2 regions of the Streptomyces sp. R41 genome follow, and region 1 is predicted to be linked to the other one. Evidence: riboswitches for the same ligand, from Rfam matches in the RefSeq annotation. Region 1 holds a riboswitch; the other holds the start of a gene.
The links. Region 1 has a riboswitch for glycine ahead of gcvP (aminomethyl-transferring glycine dehydrogenase). Riboswitches for the same ligand answer to the same signal wherever they lie in the genome.
Positions count from the first base shown of each region.

Region 2: linked by a shared signal. The riboswitch ahead of gcvT (glycine cleavage system aminomethyltransferase GcvT) and the one ahead of gcvP (aminomethyl-transferring glycine dehydrogenase) in region 1 are both predicted to bind glycine.

Region 1 is NZ_CP163443.1:1,887,621-1,894,757, reverse strand. It holds gene AB5J53_RS09045 (bifunctional nuclease family protein) at 1-105, shown strand, start outside; gene AB5J53_RS09040 (MerR family transcriptional regulator) at 324-959, shown strand; gene AB5J53_RS09035 (DNA polymerase IV) at 1,060-2,526, shown strand; gene AB5J53_RS09030 (PRC-barrel domain-containing protein) at 2,448-2,819, opposite strand; glycine riboswitch at 2,934-3,029, shown strand; gene gcvP (aminomethyl-transferring glycine dehydrogenase) at 3,207-6,092, shown strand; gene AB5J53_RS09020 (DUF5999 family protein) at 6,230-6,436, opposite strand; gene AB5J53_RS09015 (hypothetical protein) at 6,799-7,137, opposite strand, start outside.
Region 2 is NZ_CP163443.1:7,293,278-7,300,414, reverse strand. It holds gene AB5J53_RS33390 (enhanced serine sensitivity protein SseB C-terminal domain-containing protein) at 2-802, opposite strand; gene AB5J53_RS33385 (enhanced serine sensitivity protein SseB) at 963-1,739, opposite strand; gene AB5J53_RS33380 (AAA family ATPase) at 1,869-2,543, opposite strand; glycine riboswitch at 2,712-2,814, shown strand; gene gcvT (glycine cleavage system aminomethyltransferase GcvT) at 2,963-4,081, shown strand; gene gcvH (glycine cleavage system protein GcvH) at 4,201-4,578, shown strand; gene glyA (serine hydroxymethyltransferase) at 4,592-5,854, shown strand; gene AB5J53_RS33360 (L-serine ammonia-lyase) at 5,961-7,137, shown strand, end outside.

The sequences.
Region 1 (7,137 bases):
GACGCCGGCATCGCGATCCCGGACGAGCAGGAGGACGAGGTGGAGAAGTTCCGCGAATTCCTCGACCAGATCTCGCCCGAGGACTTCGGGACCAATAGCCAGTGACGACCTGAAGCGTCAGCACGTTCCGGGCGGCAATTGCCTGCGGCCAGTGTGGTGCGCCCCGGTCCGCTCCAAGAGCATTCGGCTAGCCTTTCCCCGCGGTGGGGCACGGGAAACCACTCCTAGGGTGATTATCACTCGGCGTGCCGAGTGTGGCGATCGTTGACGCGCCCCTGGTGACTGCCTACCGTCGAGAAGGCAGGTCAAGGACGGAGGTCGGCGTGAGAAGCAGCGGCGACGGTACGGCTGGGGGTGCCCCCGGACGCGGTCTGGGGGAGAGCGGCCCGTACCCGCTTCACGGCAGCGCGGCCGATCACATTCCGCGGCGGCCGACGGCAGTGCCCGGCGAGGGAGGGGCGGTTTCCGAGGAGATCGGCTACCGAGGTCCCACGGCGTGCGCCGCCGCGGGCATCACCTATCGGCAGCTCGACTACTGGGCGCGGACCGGCCTGGTCGAGCCGAGTGTGCGGCCCGCCTATGGGTCGGGCACGCAGCGCCTCTACAGCTTCAGGGACGTGGTCGTCCTGAAGATCGTCAAGCGGTTCCTCGACACCGGGGTGTCGCTGCAGAACATCCGCACCACGGTCCAGCACCTCAGGGAGCGAGGCTTCCGGGACCTGGAGCGGATGACGCTGATGAGCGACGGCGCGACGGTCTACGAGTGCACGTCCCCCGACGATGTCCACGCGCTGCTGCAGGGTGGCCAGGGTGTCTTCGGGATCGCCGTGGGTGTGGTGTGGCGGGACGTCGAGAGCGCGCTCTCGCAGCTGCACGGAGAGCGCGTGGACACCGGCGAGACGCTCGTCGGACACAACCCTACGGACGAGCTGGCGCGACGCCGCAACCGGGCCGTCTGAGGCCCGGGCGGGGCCGCAGGGGAGTCGGCCGCGACGGGCGAGGTCCACGGGCGCGGGCCGTACCGGGGCATTGTCAGTGGCGTAGGGCAGCATCGGAGATGTGAGAACCGCGCCCACGATCCTGCATCTCGACATGGATGCCTTCTTCGCCTCGGCGGAGCAGGCATCCAAGCCGAGCCTGCGCGGCAAAGCGGTCGTGGTGGGCGGGCTCGGGCCGCGCGGAGTCGTCGCCACCGCCTCGTACGAGGCCCGCGTCTTCGGAGTGCACTCGGCGATGCCCATGGCCCAGGCGCGCCGGCTCGCGCCGAACGCCGCGTATCTCGTGCCGCGCTTCGGGCTCTACCGGGAGGTCAGCGAGCAGGTGATGGGGCTGCTGGGGGCCCTGTCGCCCCTGGTGGAGCCGTTGAGCCTGGACGAGGCCTTCGTGGACCTGGAGGCGGGGGGAACGGCCTGGGACGAGGGCTCGGCGCGGCTGGCAGGGGTGAAGCTGCGCGCGGACATCCGGGCCGTCACAGGCCTCACGGGATCGGTGGGTCTCGCGGCTTCGAAGATGCTCGCGAAGATTGCCTCGGAGCAGGCCAAGCCCGACGGCCTTGTGCTGATAGAGCCGGGGACCGAGCGTGCGCTGCTCGGGCCGATGTCGGTGCGGACGCTGCCGGGCGTGGGGCCCGCGACTGGTGACCATCTGCGGCGTGCCGGGATCACCACCGTCGACGAGATCGCCGAGGCGGGCGAGGACGAGCTCGTACGGCTGCTGGGGAAGGCCCATGGGCACGCTCTGTACGCGATGGCGCTGGCCCACGACGAGCGGCCCGTGGTGGCCGAGCGGGAGACCAAGTCGGTGTCGGTCGAGGACACGTACGACGTGGACATCCATGACCGGGTGCGGGTCGGTCTGGAGGTGCAGCGGCTCGCCGACCGGTGTGTGGGGCGGCTGCGCGGGGCCGGGCTGTCGGGGCGGACCATCGTCCTGAAGGTGCGCAGGTACGACTTCTCGACGCTGACCCGGTCCGAGACGCTGCGGGGGCCGACGGACGACCCCACGGTCGTACGGGAGGCCGCCGCGCGGCTTCTGGAGGCGGTGGACACGACCGGTGGCGTGCGACTGCTGGGTGTGGGCGTGTCCGGGCTCGCCGACTACACGCAGGAGGACCTGTTCGCACAGGCGCAGGCCGCCGCGGGAGAGCAGGTGGTCCTGGAGCATTCCGCTGAGGAGACGCCGCAGGAGTCCGCCGAGGAGCATGTGCCGCCCGCTGAGCGGCGGTGGCCCGCGGGGCACGATGTGCGGCATGCCGAGTACGGGCACGGGTGGGTGCAGGGCAGCGGCCTTGGGCGGGTCACGGTGCGGTTCGAGACGCCCTACTCAGCAGGGCCCGGGCGGGTACGGACGTTCCGGACCGACGATCCACAGCTGGAGCCGGCGGATCCGCTGCCCCTGGTGGAGCGAAGACCGCAGGAGCCGGGGCCCCGGGTTTCGGACCCCGGACCTCAGGTGTCCTCCGAGCCCGCGAGTCGGCCGAAGTCCCGGTCCGGCGGCGGCGGAGGGGGTGCCACGTCGAGACCGTAGTGGTGGTAGAGCTGGAGTTCCTGCTCGGGTGAGAGGTGGCGTCCGACGCCGAAGTCGGGGGCGTCCTTGATCAGGGCTCGGTCGAAGGGGATGCGCAGGGTGCCCTCGACGAGTTCACTGGGCTCCAGGGGCACGAAGGCGTCCCTGCTGAACAGGCCCGTGCGTATGGCCGCCCACTCCGGGATCCCCGTCGCGTCGTCGAGGTAGACCTCGTCGATCGTGCCGATCTTGGTGCCATTGCGGTCGAACGCCTTGCGGCCGATCAGGTTGCGCGGATCGATGTCGGTCTGCACGGGCCCTCCTCTTGGTCGCAACTCATCCGTAAGCACTACAAAAGAGCACATTCAGGAGGGCGGCCACTCGAAGGCTCGTGTCTTGTCCTCGCTGGTAGGCTGGCAGGCGGCTGCTGACCCCGTGCGGGAGAGTCCTCCAGACTTCATCGGAGGCGCCGAAGGAGCAAATCCTCCCCGGAATCTCTCAGGCTCACGTACCGCACGGACGAGGTCACTCTGGAAAGCAGGGCGGGTGTCGATGGCCTCCGCTCTCACCGACGGTGAAAACCGGGTCGTCAGCGGACGGGCCGGTGAAGCTCTCAGGTTGAGATGACAGAGGGGGAGGCCGTCGGGGTACCCGTGCCGGGGTGCCCCTCGAAGGTCGCGTCAGACCAGGAGGCCTCCGCAATGACCGCCCACCGCATTCCGCTCTCCGAGCTCGAACAGGGAATCCCCTTCGAGCAGCGCCACATCGGGCCCGACTCCGAGGCATGGGCCAAGATGCTCGCGCAGGTCGGATACGGCTCGCTCGACGAGCTGACGGCCGCCGCGGTCCCGGACGTCATCAAGAACGCCGACGCCCTGGACCTGCCGGGCGCGCGCACCGAGGCCGAGGTACTGGCCGAGCTGCGCTCCCTCGCGGACCGCAACCAGGTGCTCGACTCGATGATCGGCCTCGGCTACTACGGCACGTTCACACCGCCGGTGATCCTGCGCAATGTCATGGAGAGTCCGGCCTGGTACACCGCGTACACGCCGTACCAGCCGGAGATCTCGCAGGGCCGTCTCGAGGCGCTGCTGAACTTCCAGACCGTGGTCGCCGAGCTGACCGGGCTGCCGACCTCCGGTGCCTCGCTGCTCGACGAGGGCACCGCCGCCGCCGAGGCGATGGCGCTGTCCCGGCGCATGGGCAAGAACAAGAAGGGTCTGTTCCTGGTCGACGCGGACGCGCTGCCGCAGACCATCGCCGTCATCCAGACCCGCGCCGAGCCGACCGGCGTCGAGGTCGTCGTCGCTGACCTCAGCGAAGGCATCCCCGCCGAGATCGCCGAGCGTGAGATCAACGGCGTACTTGTCCAGTACCCGGGCGCCTCCGGTGCCGTGCGCGACCTCAAGCCGATCATCGAGCAGGCGCACGGGATGGGCGCGGTCGTCACCGTCGCCGCCGACCTGCTGGCCCTGACTCTGCTCACCTCGCCCGGCGAGCTCGGCGCCGACATCGTGGTCGGTACGACGCAGCGCTTCGGTGTGCCGATGGGCTTCGGCGGGCCGCACGCCGGATACATGGCGGTGCGCGAGACCTTCGCGCGCAGCCTGCCGGGTCGACTCGTCGGCGTGTCCGTCGACGTGGACGGGAACAAGGCGTACCGCCTCGCCCTGCAGACGCGTGAGCAGCACATCCGCCGCGAGAAGGCGACCAGCAACATCTGTACGGCTCAGGTGCTGCTCGCCGTGATGGCCGGCATGTACGCCGTGTACCACGGTCCCGATGGTCTGAAGACCATCGCGCGCCGTACGCACCGCTATGCCACGATCCTCGCCGCGGGTCTGACGGCGGGCGGGGTCGAGGTCGTGCACGGCGCGTACTTCGACACGCTGACCGTGCGGGTGCCGGGCAAGGCCGCTGAGACCGTCGCCGCCGCGCGCGAGGGCGGTGTCAACCTCCACCTCGTGGACGCCGACCACGTGTCGCTCTCCTGCGACGAGACCACCACGCGCGAGCAACTGGGCGCCGTGTGGACGGCGTTCGGTGTCAAGGGTGACGTCGAGGCGCTGGACGCGACGGCGCAGGACACGCTGCCGGCCGCGCTGCTGCGGACCGACGACTACCTCACGCACCCGGTCTTCCACCAGTACCGTTCCGAGACCGCGATGCTGCGCTACCTGCGCAAGCTCTCCGACCGCGACTACGCGCTCGACCGCGGAATGATCCCGCTGGGCTCCTGCACGATGAAGCTCAACGCGACCACGGAGATGGAGCCGGTCACCTGGCCCGAGTTCGGTCAGCTGCACCCCTTCGCGCCCGCCGAGCAGGCGCAGGGCTACCTCACGCTCATCCGTGAGCTGGAGGAGCGGCTCGCCGAGGTCACCGGGTACGACAACGTGTCGCTGCAGCCCAACGCCGGTTCGCAGGGTGAGCTGGCCGGTCTGCTGGCGGTACGCGGCTACCACCGTGCCAATGGCGACGAGCAGCGCACCGTCTGCCTCATCCCGTCCTCCGCGCACGGCACGAACGCCGCGAGCGCCGTGATGGCCGGCATGAAGGTCGTCGTCGTGAAGACCTCCGACGACGGCGAGATCGACGTCGAGGACCTGCGCGCCAAGATCGAGCAGTACCGCGACGAGCTGGCGGTGCTGATGATCACGTACCCCTCGACGCACGGTGTGTTCGAGGAGCATGTCGCCGACATCTGCGCGCAGGTGCACGAGGCGGGCGGTCAGGTCTACGTCGACGGCGCCAACCTCAACGCGCTGGTGGGCCTCGCCAAGCCGGGCCACTTCGGCGGTGACGTCTCGCACCTCAACCTGCACAAGACGTTCTGCATCCCGCACGGCGGCGGCGGTCCGGGCGTCGGCCCGGTCGGTGTGCGCGCGCACCTGGCGCCGTACCTGCCGAACCACCCGCTGCAGCCCGCGGCCGGTCCCAAGACCGGTGTCGGCCCCATCTCGGCCGCTCCCTGGGGCTCCGCGGGCATCCTGCCGATCTCCTGGGCGTACGTCCGGCTCATGGGCGGCGAGGGCCTCAAGCGGGCCACTCAGGTGGCCGTGCTGTCCGCCAACTACATCGCCAAGCGCCTGGAGCCGCACTACCCGGTGCTCTACACCGGTCCGGGCGGGCTCGTCGCGCACGAGTGCATCATCGATCTGCGCCCGCTGACCAAGGCGACCGGCGTCACCGTCGACGACATCGCCAAGCGCCTGATCGACTACGGCTTCCACGCGCCGACGATGTCGTTCCCGGTGGCCGGCACGCTGATGATCGAGCCGACCGAGTCCGAGGACCTGGGCGAGCTCGACCGGTTCTGCGACGCGATGATCGCGATCCGCGCGGAGATCGAGAAAGTCGGCTCGGGCGAGTGGGCGGCGGATGACAACCCGCTGCGGGGCGCGCCGCACACGGCCGCCGCGCTCGGCGGGGACTGGGAGCACGCCTACACGCGTGAGGAGGCCGTCTTCCCGGCCGGCGTCTCGGCCGCGGACAAGTACTGGCCGCCGGTGCGCCGCATCGACCAGGCGTACGGCGACCGGAACCTGGTCTGTTCCTGCCCGCCGCTGGACGCCTACGAGGACTGATCAGCGCTCGGGACTTGGACGGCTACGGGGAGTGATCACCCTCGGACATGCGTCGGGGCCGGTTCGGAGAGTACGTCTCCGGGCCGGCCCCTCTTATGTCTGGGTGGCTCGCTGGTGAGGCCACCCGGTTGTGCGGCTCAGGCGGCCGTCATCACGTGTTCGCTGCCCATGGGGCGGTGCGGGGCGATGATCTGGCCGTCCGGCAGGAGCTCACCGGTGTCCTCGAAGAGCAGAACGCCGTTGCACAGCAGGCTCCATCCCTGCTCCGGGTGGTGCGCCACGAGACGGGCGGACTCCCGGTCGGCTGATTCGGCTGACGGACAGGGTGGCTGGTGCTGGCACATGGATGGGATCTTTCGCTGGGTTGAGATGTGAGTGATGGCTGTGGTGTCTGTCCCGCGGCTCGATGTGGTCATGGCCGCCCCCCGTTGGTGTGTGGTCTGGAACCCAGTGTTGCCCTACGGGCGTGAATCCGCAGGGATTTAGCGGCACCGCTTCTCACAGGTTGATGACGCATCACCCGTGCGGTCGGTTCATTCCAACCGCACTGCCCCTTCGGGTGGTTCGAGGTGACCGAAAGGGGCTAGTCCGGTCGGGTTGAGCGGCACGTTTTCCCTCGTACGAGCGGGGTGCGGCCCTAACGAGCAACGTGCCCCGCGGCCGGGAAAACGGCGGCGGGGCACGGATGTTTTGCTTGTGCGCGGACCTATGCGGGGACTTCCGCGGGGGAGCTCCGCAGCGGGGCGCGCGTGACCCGGAGGGTGAGCACCGGCAGCAGTTCGGCGACGCGGTGCGGGCGGTGCGCGGCGATGCCTGGCGGGGCGGGCGCCAGCGGGACCAGGAGATCGGTGGCGGCCGGATGGCCGGTGGCGCCGTCCGCGGCGCAGTCGCCGTGCAGCCAGAGCGTGAGCATGTAGAGCTCGGGCACGGACAACAGACGTGCCTGGTACGGCTGCTGCATGGTCTCCGCCTGGCGCAGGGCGCGTTCGGTGGCGGTGATGTACGGGCCCTCGAAGAAGCGCGAGAAGGCCCAGCCGTCGGGGGT
Region 2 (7,137 bases), 5.4 Mb from region 1:
GTCAGTAGCCGCCGCGGGCCGGCGGATAGCCGTAGCCGCCCGCCATCGGTGCCTGCGCCGGAGCCGCGTGCGCCTCGCGGTCGTAGAACGGCCGGGCGTTGGCCCGCAGCCACATCGCCACCGGGTCGTACTCGTCGGACATCGCGACGGTCGAGACGGGCAGCCCGTCCGGGACCGCGCTGATGGACTGCTGCATCATCGCGCGCACCGAGTCGACGGCGGGCGGCGACGTGTCGTACACGTCAAGGCCGATGGCCAGATACGGCGCCCCGAGCGCGGGCTGCACCCAGGCGCGGCGCAGCGAGCGCACGGCCGAGGTGCGGTGCGCGTTCTGCGAGAGGAGCGCGTAGAACTGCGGGATCTCGATGCCCGGTTCGGAGAGCCGGAGCGGGCCCGAGGGCTGGCGCTCCAGTCCGGTGGCGATGCGGCGCAGGTCCAGCCAGGGGATGCCGACGCCACCTCCCGGGGCGTGCGGGTTGAGCCAGAGGCCGAAGTGGTCGGGGTACAGGGTGCGGGCGACGTCTAGGCCGTCGACGACCTCGTACGAACGGTTCCAGCCGCTGGCCGAGAGCTCCTGGGCGGAGGTGACACAGGGCGCGTACCCGAAGCCGTCGACCTCCATGTTCCCGTACTGGGCGTCCGGGGAACCGGCCTGGCCGTGCCAGAGCAGCATCCAGACCTGGCCGGACGACGGGGTCGCGAGCGCGCGAAGGAGCGCCTCGTAGGCGTCGTAGCGCCCGGGCGTCACCTGGCGCAGCATGTGCTCGACCTGCCCGGCCGCCGCCGTGCCGCTCGCGCTCACCCTTTACCGCCCTTCGAGAATCCTGGCCCCTGGATATGAAACCAGCTTAGGTGGCTCGGCCGACAACAACCGCCCAAGAGCCCGGGGCTTGTTGTCGACACGCGAGTGCGGGTCGCTCGTGGCTGGTCGCGCAGTTCCCCGCGCCCCTTTCGGGGCGCTCCTAGTGGGCCTGCTGATAGAAGGGCCGCACCTGGGCGCGCATCCATTCGCCCACCGGGTCCTGGGCCACGTCCAGGAGGACGAGGTTCACCGGCCATTTCACCTCGGCCCTGCCCAGTGCGCGGCCCAGCGCCTCCATGGGCAGCGTCCGCAGGTCCCCCTCCCACTGGGAGAGTTCGACGCCGATGAACATGACCGGGTCGGCGGTCTCGATGGCGGCCAGGCAGCGGCGGGCGGTCAGCACGACGCCGGTCTCGGCGAACTCGGCCGAGGCGGCAGACAGGAAGTCCACCGGGTCCTCCTGCCAGTCGGGCTCGAACAGCCGCACCCGGCCGCCGCTCGCGGGCCCGTCCAGCGGGGTCCGCCCGGCCCGGCACAGCTCGGCGACGGCGAGCGGCGGCAGCGGTACGCCGACCACGCCATCCGGGTTCACCGCGATGCCGACCTGCGGGGGCAGACCGCGGGCGAACTCGACGGCGGGCGCGATCGTGTACGACATGTGGCCGCCGGTGACCTGGCGGAACTGCTCCTCGGAGCTGAAGACGGGGACGTACGCCTGGCCCTCGATCTCCAGCGTGGGAAGGTCGAGCGGGCCGCTCCGCGGGCCGCCCCCGTTCGGCAGGGGCACCCAGACGAAGCTGCGGCCGAGGACCTCGACGATGCGGGCGCCGGCCGAAGGCACGCCGAGGGAGGCCGACAGCACCTCCTCCAGTTCGTTGCCTGGCCATCCGCCGTGCGGATGGGGGTGCGCCTGTGCCGGGAAGTCGGGGAAGTCCATCTGTCTACCGCCTGCTGTGAACCGCTGTTCGGGTGCTCCGGTGTTCCGGCTGGCAAGGTTAGTAGGCTCATGCGACCATCTCGCACGCCTGTTTCGTACGACCTTTGAGTCGTCGGCTCGTAGGGTCCTTCAGCGGCCGAAGTCGATCCGGCGCAGCACGTCCGCCGCGTCCCGGTCGATGAGGACCGCCGAGCCGCAGCCCTCCGGCAGGTCGCCCTTCTCGACGGAGCGCAGCAGCCGGGTGACCGCGCCGCGGTGGCGCGCGAACGCGTACCGCGAGACGCCGCGGCCGCGCTCACGCTGACCCTCGAGGGCGGCTCCCGGCGTGACGTCGAGCAGCAGCAGATGCAGCGCGCCGCCCCGCCGCCGGGCCTCGCGGGCGAGCCAGCGGCGCACCCAGGCCTGCGTACCGCAGTCGTGCACGACGACTCCGGCGCCGGAACGCAGGGCGCGGCGCAGCCCCGCGTAGTGCGCGAGTCGGACGAGGGGGCGGTAGACCGCGTACGGCAGCCAGCGGGCCATCCGGCCGTCCCAGCGGTCGCGGGTGTCCTGGGAGTCGATGCGCGCCCCCGTGACGGCCCGGCGCATCAGCGTCGACTTGCCGCTGCCGGGCAGTCCGGTGACCACGACGAGGTCGAGCGCCCCGAAGTGCAGCCCGTGCGGGCTGTGTCCCGCGCGGTCCCTGAGGTCGCGGACGACGGCCGTCGGGAGCGGGCCGCACGCCTCCCGGGCCGGGGCGCCGGGCTGCTTGGGCAGCGCGATGCCCGAGGTCGTCGCGTACGCCGTGGTCCTGTTCACCGTGATCGTCCTCCCCTTGGGTCTGGAGTCCCATCCCCGTCGAGTGTAAAGAGAAGGTAATGCGCGGTGCTTCTTGTTTCCGTATTCGGACTGCCACAGGCGGGTTACAGATGCGGACTGCCGGGATCGGACGGCGCGTGCAATGATGTGCCCGCCAACTGCATACCGGCCGCTTGAATCCGCGCGGGAGAGTTCCCGGTCACGTACGACGTGCCGGGGCGCCGAAGGAGCAAGTCCCTCCCTTGAATCTCTCAGGCCCCGTTACCGCGCGGGCGAGGCACATCTGAAAAGCGGGCCGCTGACCAGTGGCTCCACCCAAGGTGCAAGTCAGGACCACCGTTTCGCGGGGTCGTGATGAACCTCTCAGGTTCCGATGACAGATGGGGAGGAACGACCTCGCCGTCATGCCTTGGGAGCCCCAACCGATGAGCAGCAACGCACCCCGTCACACCGCGCTCGATGCCCTGCATCGTTCGCTCGGCGCGACGATGACCGACTTCGCAGGCTGGGACATGCCCCTGCGCTACGGCTCCGAGCGCGACGAGCACCTCGCCGTCCGTACGAAGGCCGGTCTCTTCGACCTCTCGCACATGGGCGAGATCACCGTCACCGGCCCGCAGGCGGCCGAGCTCCTGAACCACGCCCTCGTGGGCAACATCGCCTCCGTCGGCGTCGGCCGCGCCCGCTACACCATGATCTGCCAGGCGGACGGCGGCATTCTCGACGACCTGATCGTGTACCGGCTGGCCGACACCGAATACATGATCGTCGCCAACGCCTCCAACGCGCAGATCGTGCTGGACGCCCTGGTGGAGCGGTCCGCGGGCTTCGACGCTCTCGTGCGCGACGACCGTGACGCGTACGCGCTGATCGCCGTGCAGGGCCCCGAGTCCCCCGGCATCCTCAAGTCGCTCACCGACGCCGATCTGGACGGCCTCAAGTACTACGCCGGTCTGCCCGGCACGGTCGCGGGCGTCCCGGCGCTGATCGCGCGCACCGGCTACACCGGCGAGGACGGCTTCGAGCTGTTCGTGTCCCCTTCGGACGCCGAGAAGCTGTGGCAGGCGCTGACCGAGGCGGGCGCCCCGGTCGGGCTCGTCCCCTGCGGCCTGTCCTGCCGTGACACGCTGCGCCTGGAGGCGGGCATGCCGCTGTACGGGCATGAGCTGAACACCTCGCTCACCCCCTTCGACGCGGGGCTCGGGCGGGTCGTGAAGTTCGAGAAGGAGGGCGACTTCGTGGGGCGCAGCGCCCTGGAGGCCGCCGCCGAGCGCGCCGCCGAGAACCCGCCGCGGGTGCTCGTCGGCCTGATCGCCGAGGGCCGTCGCGTCCCGCGCGCCGGGTACCAGGTCGTCGCCGAGGGCAAGGTGATCGGCGAGATCACCTCCGGCGCCCCCTCCCCCACGCTGGGCAAGCCGATCGCGATGGCGTACGTCGACGCCGCGCACGCCGCTCCGGGCACGGCCGGGGTCGGTGTGGACATCCGGGGCAGCCACGAGCCGTACGAGGTCGTGGCGCTGCCCTTCTACAAGCGCCAGAAGTAGAGACTGAGCGCGGTCCAGAAGTAACCAAAAGCGACACCGCGCACTTCTTCCCTGCTCACCAGCAGGTCCAGCAGTCCCCCATTCACCAGCACTCCCCCGCGTACAGGAGAATTCAGGCCATGAGCAACCCCCAGCAGCTGCGCTACAGCAAGGAGCACGAGTGGCTGTCGGTCGCCGAGGACGGCGTCTCGACGGTCGGCATCACCGAGTTCGCGGCCAACGCGCTCGGCGATGTCGTCTACGCCCAGCTTCCGGAGGTCGGTTCCACGGTGACCGCGGGTGAGTCCTGCGGCGAACTGGAGTCGACGAAGTCGGTCAGCGACCTGTACTCCCCGGTCAACGGCGAGATCACCGAGATCAACGAAGACGTGGTCAACGACCCGTCGCTGGTGAACTCCGCGCCCTTCGAGGGCGGCTGGCTGTTCAAGGTGCGCGTCGCACAGGAGCCGGCCGACCTGCTCTCCGCCGACGAGTACACCGCCTTTTCCGCCGGCTGAGAGGTCGTAGAACATGTCGCTTCTGAACACGCCCCTGCACGAGCTGGACCCGGACGTCGCCGCCGCCGTCGACGCCGAGCTGCACCGCCAGCAGTCCACCCTGGAGATGATCGCCTCGGAGAACTTCGCTCCGGTCGCGGTCATGGAGGCCCAGGGCTCGGTCCTGACCAACAAGTACGCCGAGGGCTACCCGGGCCGCCGCTACTACGGCGGCTGCGAGCACGTCGACGTGGTCGAGCAGATCGCCATCGACCGCGTCAAGGCGCTCTTCGGCGCCGAGCACGCCAACGTGCAGCCCCACTCGGGCGCCCAGGCCAACGCCGCCGCGATGTTCGCGCTGCTCAAGCCGGGCGACACCATCATGGGCCTGAACCTCGCGCACGGCGGGCACCTGACCCACGGTATGAAGATCAACTTCTCCGGCAAGCTCTACAACGTGGTCGCCTACCACGTGGACGACCAGACCGGCCAGGTCGACATGGCCGAGGTCGAGCGCCTCGCCAAGGAGTCCAAGCCGAAGCTGATCGTGGCCGGCTGGTCGGCGTACCCGCGACAGCTGGACTTCGCCGAGTTCCGCCGGATCGCGGACGAGGTCGGCGCGTACCTCATGGTCGATATGGCGCACTTCGCCGGCCTGGTGGCGGCGGGCCTGCACCCGAACCCGGTGCCGCACGCCCACGTCGTCACGACCACCACCCACAAGACGCTGGGCGGCCCGCGCGGCGGCGTGATCCTCTCGACGGCCGAGCTGGCCAAGAAGATCAACTCCGCGGTCTTCCCGGGTCAGCAGGGCGGCCCGCTGGAGCACGTGATCGCCGCGAAGGCCGTCTCCTTCAAGGTCGCCGCCTCGGACGACTTCAAGGAGCGCCAGCAGCGCACGCTCGACGGCGCACGGATCCTGGCCGAGCGCCTGGTCCAGGACGACGTCAAGGCCGTCGGCGTGGACGTCCTGTCCGGGGGCACGGACGTGCACCTGGTCCTGGTCGACCTGCGCAACTCCGAGCTGGACGGGCAGCAGGCCGAGGACCGCCTCCACGAAGTCGGCATCACGGTCAACCGCAACGCCATCCCGAACGACCCGCGCCCGCCGATGGTCACCTCCGGCCTGCGCATCGGCACGCCCGCCCTCGCCACCCGCGGCTTCACGGCCGAGGACTTCACCGAGGTCGCGGACATCATCGCCGAGACGCTGAAGCCGTCGTACGACGCCGAGGCCCTCAAGGCCCGCGTGTCCGCTCTGGCCGACAAGCACCCGCTGTACCCCGGCCTGAAGTAATTCGTACGGAACGTACGATTCTTCGCGGCGCCGCGCACACTGGAGGTGTGCGCGGCGCCCGCCCCCTGCGCCACCCCTTGCACCACCCCCGCTTTGAGGAGTCCCCGTGGCCATCTCGGTCTTCGACCTGTTCTCGATCGGCATCGGCCCGTCCAGCTCCCACACGGTGGGCCCGATGCGCGCGGCACGCATGTTCGCCCGGCGGCTGCGCAACGAGGGGCTGCTGGCCCCTGTGACCTCCATACGCGCCGAGCTGTACGGCTCCCTGGGCGCGACCGGGCACGGGCACGGCACCCCCAAAGCCGTGCTGCTCGGCCTGGAGGGCGCGTCACCGCGGACGGTCGACGTGGAGGGCGCCGACGAGCGGGTCGAGCAGATCAAGTCCTCGGGGCGGATCAACCTGCTCGGCGAGCACGAGATCGACTTCTCCTTCGACGACGACCTGATCCTGCACCGCCGCAAGGCGCTGCCGTACCACGCCAACGGCATGACGATCTTCGCGTACGACGCCTCCGGTGAGCTCGTGCTGGAGAAGACGTACTACTCCGTGGGCGGCGGCTTCGTGGTCGACGAGGACGCCGTCGGCGAGGACCGCATCAAGCTGGACGACACGGTCCTGAAGTACCCCTTCCGCACGGGCGACGAGCTGCTGCGGCTGACCCGCGAGACGGGCCTGTCGATCTCGGCCCTGATGCTGGAGAACGAGCGGGCCTGGCGCACCGAGGAGGAGATCCGCGAGGGCCTCCTCGCGATCTGGCACGTGATGCAGGCGTGCGTCTCGCGCGGCATGTCCCGCGAGGGCATCCTGCCGGGCGGCCTCAAGGTCCGCCGCCGCGCCGCCGTCTCGGCCCGCCAGATGCGCGCCGAGGGCGACCCGCTGGCCCACGCGATGGAGTGGATCACGCTCTACGCGATGGCCGTGAACGAGGAGAACGCGGCGGGCGGCCGTGTGGTCACCGCCCCCACCAACGGCGCCGCGGGCATCATCCCGGCGGTCCTGCACTACTACATCAACTTCGTGCCGGGCGCCGACGAGGACGGCGTGGTCCGCTTCCTGCTGGCCGCGGGCGCCATCGGCATGCTCTTCAAGGAGAACGCCTCCATCTCCGGCGCCGAGGTCGGCTGCCAGGGCGAGGTCGGCTCCGCCTGCTCGATGGCCGCCGGCGCCCTCGCCGAGGTCCTGGGCGGCAGCCCCGAGCAGGTCGAGAACGCCGCCGAGATCGGCATGGAGCACAATCTCGGCCTGACCTGCGACCCGGTCGGCGGCCTCGTCCAGATCCCCT